3 regions of the Alicyclobacillus fodiniaquatilis genome follow, and region 3 is predicted to be linked to each of the others. Evidence: predicted binding sites of a transcription regulator. Region 3 holds the regulator's gene; each other region holds the start of a gene.
The links. The regulator LexA, encoded in region 3, represses DNA repair genes until DNA is damaged. The targets are predictions, from matches to a motif close to CGAACATATGTTCG.
Positions count from the first base shown of each region.

Region 1: the regulator LexA is predicted to act here: its motif matches at 1,316-1,329, upstream of ACFSB2_RS05200 (YhjD family protein).
Region 2: the regulator LexA is predicted to act here: its motif matches at 973-986, upstream of ACFSB2_RS20255 (YolD-like family protein).

Region 1 covers NZ_JBHUCX010000017.1:9,596-11,871, forward strand. The annotation lists gene ACFSB2_RS05190 (SOS response-associated peptidase) at 33-692, shown strand; gene ACFSB2_RS05195 (hypothetical protein) at 777-1,112, opposite strand; gene ACFSB2_RS05200 (YhjD family protein) at 1,346-1,603, shown strand; gene ACFSB2_RS05205 (DNA polymerase IV) at 1,600-2,276, shown strand, end outside.
Region 2 covers NZ_JBHUCX010000083.1:141,136-143,411, reverse strand. The annotation lists gene ACFSB2_RS20265 (hypothetical protein) at 299-472, shown strand; gene ACFSB2_RS20260 (hypothetical protein) at 700-891, opposite strand; gene ACFSB2_RS20255 (YolD-like family protein) at 1,155-1,475, shown strand; gene ACFSB2_RS20250 (polysaccharide deacetylase family protein) at 1,885-2,276, shown strand, end outside.
Region 3 covers NZ_JBHUCX010000020.1:263,904-266,179, reverse strand. The annotation lists gene glnA (type I glutamate--ammonia ligase) at 1-137, shown strand, start outside; gene ACFSB2_RS07585 (GNAT family N-acetyltransferase) at 374-832, shown strand; gene lexA (transcriptional repressor LexA) at 1,019-1,648, opposite strand; gene ACFSB2_RS07575 (HAD family hydrolase) at 1,752-2,276, opposite strand, start outside.

The DNA.
Region 1 (2,276 bases), on a different contig from region 3:
ATTGGCTAGAATGGTCATGAGGAGTGATGACAGTGTGCGGGAGATTTGCCTTTGCCTCGGATATGACAGAGTTGTTGCAGTATTACGGGTTGACAGAGTCGTCTTATGAGATGCCAACCAGGTACAACATTGCGCCGTCGCAGTCCGTAGCAGCTGTAATCGCAGACGACAATAATCAGTTGCGTGTGGGGCCCCTGAAGTGGGGACTGATGCCGAGGGTGTGGGGGGCAGACACAAAGACCAAACCAATCAATGCACGCGCCGAAGGGCTACCAACCAACCGAACATTTAAGCCACTTCTCACGCGCAAACGCTGCCTTATCCCATCGACAGGATATTACGAGTGGAGACCGTCGGATAAGCAGCCGTTTTACATCCATGTAGAGAGTCAGCCAATCTTTAGTTTTGCTGGTATTTATGACACGCTGGAAAGCGAAAACGGCGAGAAGGTTTCCACTTTTGCGATAATCACTTGTCCACCAAATGACAGAACCGAGAAAATTCACAATCGCATGCCGGTGATTTTGCCTCGCGAACAAGTGATGACGTGGTTAGACCGCGGGCTAACAGACGTAGAATTGCTGACTGACATGTTGAGACCGTATCCGTCGGATGACACAGAATTTTATGCTGTAAGTAAGTTGGTGGGAAACGTACGAAATGACTCTTCAAAATGTGTGCAGCCAATTTAAGAAAAGTCAACCACAACCATACAAGGATGATTTTATTAAAGAAAAAAGCCAACCTCGACAAGATTGGCTATTCTTCTTCTCCTACTAGAGATATGAGAAGAAGTTGTTCCTATACTCCGTGATGTATTGGTTAATTTGTGCAATGGTCACGGCGTTCAATACATCTTCGATGATGGTGTCCATGCGGTCATATTCTGTCTGATTCAAACTGGAACAGTTTGGACCCTTCCGGATGTGGCTGTTATACATAGCCATCGCATAACCCGTTCCAACTTTAACTTTCGCAACGGCATTCAAACCTACGTAATCCGCATCTGCTAAGCACCCTGGATCTTCTCCACGATCTACATCTACTCCGGTCACAGTTCTAAATGCTCCTCTAACAAAATGCTCGTATCGGTGTGCTTCATCTAGCGCCATCAATGATACCCCCATGTATATAAACTATCTTTCTTGCAACATAAGTATAAAGTCAAAGTTAGTCAAAGTCAATTGATAAACAGATGGCGTTAAAGCACATGATGCTTCATCGTTGCTATCACTAAGTAGTATCCCCACTGCCACAACTTACCTCCAAAACCCTTTGCATTATTCCTTTTAGCAAGCATATAATACCCATTAACAGAACGTATGTTCGTATAAGGGGTGCGTATATGGACCGGCCAACGGCATCACTTCGAAGGTTGCTCCTGCTTGAATCTATCCAGAAATCGATCACAAATGAAATCGCGCTTACAAAAGCGCAGATGCGTGAAGCTGGGTTACGAATCATTGAACGAAAGGTGAATCATCATGATGTTTGGATCCAATACCAATATGGCCAACACCATGATGAGGCGATCTTTATGCGAAAAATGCTCGATGCCGAGTCGAAGAACCGCGCTAAGAGAACAGGAATGATCACGCCATGACACGAAAGCTGATTTACGGCTTGTGCGATATGCAATCCTTTTACGCCTCCTGTGAAGTCGCAAGCCGCGAAGAATACGCGGCTCGGCGCCGGGAGTTTGATGACTTGACAGACCCGCCACTTGTAGTTTCAGGAGATCCAGCTCGGCGATCTGGCATTATTTTAGCCGCTACTCCCACTGCGAAAAAGTCTGGAGTAAGCAATGCAATGCGCCTTGGCGAAGCATTGCGCCTCAATCGTCATTTGATTGTAGTACGCCCACATATGGAGTTCTATTTGCAAGTATCTGTGCGAATTCAGGAGGTCATGCGTCAAGTTTTTCCGCTACAGGAGCAGTACTCAGTCGATGAGGGGTTTTTTGCTTTTGAATCGCCTTCGAAATTGTTTCCAGATCCGATGGCTGCAGCTCGTACACTACAACAAAAAATCTGGGATTTATTCAGGATACGCGCTCGCATTGGTATGGGGCCGAACAAATGGGTTGCCAAGATGAGCAATGCCACGGCAAAAAAAACGCCTGGTGGCATCGTTTGGTGGCAGGAAGATGACGTGCCTTCTTTATTGCATACGCTTCCAGTTGATAAAATGTGGGGATTAAAAAAACGTGCGGAGACGTTACGCCTTGAGTTTGGAGCTAAGACGATTGGTGATGTGGCCAAGATTCCCGTCGGTCG
Region 2 (2,276 bases), on a different contig from region 3:
AAAAACGGGTGTCCGAAAAAATCAGCGATGAAGTGACGTTGTTGCCTGTGCCTCCCCCCTCTTTGGTTTTGATCTGAAAGCACCGAATGTATGGCCAAATCATGTCGAAATAGAACGGGCGTGTGTCCTTTTAAAACGATTTTGCTGTGCGTAAGAAGGCATCATCTTATGTGCAGAGGGTTGTTTTGTATGGGTTCATGTACCGCACAGTTTATCAGGGCACTGGGTGGGTGAAGGTGTCGAAAAATGAAAGATGGCGCTCTGTGTTGCATAGGTTGTGAACAGGAGGTTGATGTAGATGGCGTTTACGCGTGTTTATTTACTGGAAACAGAGGAGCCGTTAGAATTCAAGGGGATCCAACCTCAATATGTCGTTGACAAATTGAATCATTCAAAGCAACAGTTTGTTGAAGTGGATGATGGTGTCTGGGTGAATAGGGCCAATGTCCTTTTGATATCAAGAGTTGGATAGAATTGCGGTAGAAAGTCGGATCGAATTGTGCGAACTTGATGTTTTTAAGATAATTTTGAGGTAAGCCAGTTAACATCATCTGATGACTTAACCACTCAATCCGAAGCCTTCACCTTTGCGGTGGGGGCGTTTTTTTGTAGTTAAGGCCAAATTGTATCAGTGCAGTTCTAGTGGCGGATGCTGGCAATATCCTGGGAATGAAAAAAAGCCAATTTCCAACCCGGAGGTTAGGAGATTGGCCTGTTGCTCAACTTGTGACTCTTTCCGTTACGCGCACTGGCCGCGGTAAAGCCGTTCAACATCTTGCGGAAAAAGTTGTTTGACGGATTCACAACTGCATGACCGCGACGATTGTTTGCAGCATTTTCAAGTCTTGCTTGATACACAAATTGCATGCCCTTCGTATCCAAAGGTTGCATAATACAGCACCTCTTTTCTTTTGTTGGTTACATTATATAGCCGTGTCATCAGCAAAAGTTGGCGGTGAAACGTTTACAATGTGAACGTTTTTTCGTGTAAATCGCTTGCATTGTGAACATTGAATTTGTAACCGCTGCCATAATGCGGGTAACTCGCTGACCAATGCTCAAATATTTGCATCTGTCTGCTCATCGTCGTATACTCATTCCGAACAGAACATATGTTCTTGTGAACGGCATGATGTAGTGGAGATGAAGAGACGATGGGAATTGCTGATGGCAACCTGTTTGAGAGCATGCGCTTAATGCTACCTGAACATACAGATGTCATGACACGTTTGAAGCGTGAGCAGCAAATCAAAAAGAAACCGATTCTTTCTCAACAAAAATGGGAGGATATAGGATATGTCATCAGCGATGCAATTGAACATCAGACGTCCGTTTGCATTCAATTGTTCAATTCATTTGAGGATGAATTCTTAGAGGGCATCCCAGAGGCACGGGATGGCGTTTTGTACCTCAATATCAATGGTGATCGGAAAAAAGTGCCGTTTGACCGCTTGATTGATGTTGAGGCGCTTTAAATTTAGAATTGCCAAACGGATGTCATATCTGAAGAGGGAAAAGCGGATTGCATAATCCATCGTCTCCTGGACACATTAATCTTTGTAAGGAGGATGATGTGTAATGGTGACAACCTTTTAGGAAGTCTCAAGACCATCTGCGACTTACGGAAAAAGACCGCCATGTGCGGTCTTTTTCATGAGGCAAGGCATTTTACACCTCACACCCCCAAACGAAACACAAGCGTACTCCAATACCTCTGTGATAGGTCCATGAATAAGAAATCCACTCAGAATGAAAGAAGCCCGTGTGCAGTCATCCATGTCTGAATTGTGAAATCGAGTTGCAAATCACATAATTCGTTTTCTCATGAGGAAAATTGAACTATGGTCTTTCCTGGTATTTCACAACAAAGGGATGGGGATGAATATGCAGAAAATCGCTCGCAGAACAGTAAATGCCTTATGCGCGCTTATCTTCGGCACGACAACTTGCATGTTGACGAACTGTGTATCAAATGTGTCTGCTGCGACAAACGTCAAGAAGATATATTTGACGTTTGATGATGGACCGGATGCCGTTTATACTCCCTTAATCCTCGACATTTTACATAAGGAACACGTAAAAGCGACGTTTTTTGTATTGGGCTATCGTTCGCAACAGTCTCCATATATCATACGAAGAATTCACAATGATGGGCATGAAATTGGCAATCACGGCTTCTATCACACGTATATCGCCCACAAATCGAAACAATGGGTAGAAAGGGACATAAGCCGAACGGATGCAGCAATAGAGGCCATTTGCGGTGTTAAACCCAA
Region 3 (2,276 bases):
TGAACGACGAAGTGCTCTCTAAAGCATTGGGCAGCCACGTGCTTGTTCACTTTTTGGAAGCCAAGAAAATCGAATGGAACATGTACCGCACGCAAGTGACCGAATGGGAACGAGATCAATACTTGTCCTTGTATTAATACAGGACATGCCCGTCGTAGAGGGTCTATAGCTGTTTAAGAAAAAGCATCCACCGTCTGCATTCCGATGTAGGCGTGGGTGCTTTTTTTGGATGTTGTGAAAAGAGCGATTACGTGCATGGGTGCACAGGTGTACTAGAAAGCAAAAAGCGTTACTCGAGTTGCAGGATATGGCGAATGGAGTAACTTTAACTTTACAGTAGGTATAGATGAATTGGAGGAGGGAGGGATAACATTTGACAAGAGGGAAAATAGTGATTGTGGCGCTGACTCAACCGTTGATAGCGGAAGCCAGCATTCTCTTAGCAAGCTATCTGTATGGCGTCGAATATTCAGATGAACAGCAAACAGAAGCTCAGCAGATCTTAAAGCGTTTTCTGCATTATCAAATTGCGACACCTTTTCTTGCGCGGTACGATGAGACATACGTTGGATTTATCGTGCTTGATTGGGGATTTTCCACTTCAAAAGGTCTGCCGGTTTTGCGGGTGCAGGCTTTGTATACACTGCCTGCATATCGAGAAATCGGTGTTGCTTCGACGCTATTGTCGCACGCCATCTCGCTTGCAAAGGGGAAGGGCGCAAACCGACTACAACTTGAGACAGACAGGGAGAATACACCCGCTAAACACCTATATGCAAAATTCGGTTTTGAGCTACTCCCGGAGAAAGAGGTGTACATGCTCTTTCTATAGGGGGGAGCGGGGATGCTCATAGCCTCCCAAAGCATGATGAATACGTAGATTAAATCAGCGTCTACAGTTTGGCAATCATCCGACTGTTCTCAAATGTTGAGGAAGATGCCAATTGACGATGGATAAAGTTCCAACGACATGGCTGAATTAAGTCGCGAATAAGTCGCGAACGGCTGAAAGCGTCTTTTAGCGCAGACTGCGAAAAACGCCAATGACCTTCCCTAAGATGACCACGTCCGGATAGTAGAGCGGCGCTAAACGGCTGTTTTCCGGTTGAAGTCGCACGCGTCCCTGTTCACGAAAGAAGCGTTTGACAGTGGCTTCGTCATCCATTGTCATGGCCACGACAATGTCTCCGTTGATGGCCTGGGATTGCCGCCTGACAATCACCATGTCTCCGTCAAAAATGCCTGCTTCAATCATGCTGTCGCCGCTGACGTTCAGCGCAAAAACGTCTTCGTTATGGGCGAATTCCGGAGAGAGGGGAAGGTATCCCTGAATGTCCTCAAACGCGGCGATGGGCTGTCCCGCTGTGACACGGCCGAGAATGGGGGCCATTACCGTCGTGCTCGCTGCTTCGTCATTCATCATCGAATCGCCCGTGTCCTGAAGTAGTTCCAAGGCGCGCGGCTTGGTTGGATCTCGCCGGATGTAACCTTTTTGCTGCAGACGTTCCAAATGACCATGGACAGTAGAACTGGACGCGAGGCCCACTGCTTCACCGATTTCCCGTACAGAAGGTGGATATCCCTTTTCATTTAAATTTTTCCGAATAAAATCGAGAATCGCCTCTTGCCTTGCGGTGAGTTGGGTCACGGTTCTACACATCCCTTGTCATCTTTTGGCGCAATCGTAACATATAAAGGACGTCGATGGCAAACGTTTGTTCGATCACGACTTGTTTTGTGCCATCAAAGTGTCAGGAGATGAGGCCAAGCTCGTGTAAAGCGCGCGCCACACCATCGTCTTCTGCGTTAGTCGTCACCCGTTTGGCGAACTGTTTCACGTCGTCGGTCGCGTTGCCCATCGCATAGGAATAGCCAAGCGTTTTGAACATGCCGATGTCATTGCCTCCATCCCCGATGTGGAGCGCATGCTCTGGTTTGATGCCCAAATGATCAAGCAGATGTTTGGCGCCAATCGACTTATCCGACTTCCTTCGTTGAAAATCAACCGCTCTTGTATCCCATCTATAGATGTAGCTCGCCGGGAATCGCGTCTCAAAATCCGCATCCCACTCGCGCGTCATGAACGCGTTGATCTGAAAAATGTTGATATTGTCGAGATTGGCCACTGCGAATGGCACGATCTCAATGGACGGAAAATCGAAGAATGCCAAAATCGCTTTGTACTGCTCGGGAATCGGCGCAAAGGAAACCGCGCGTTCGTGCGTGTGAAGGATGGTTGAAATGCCGTGCGAACGGGCGTAGTGCACGATGCCTGC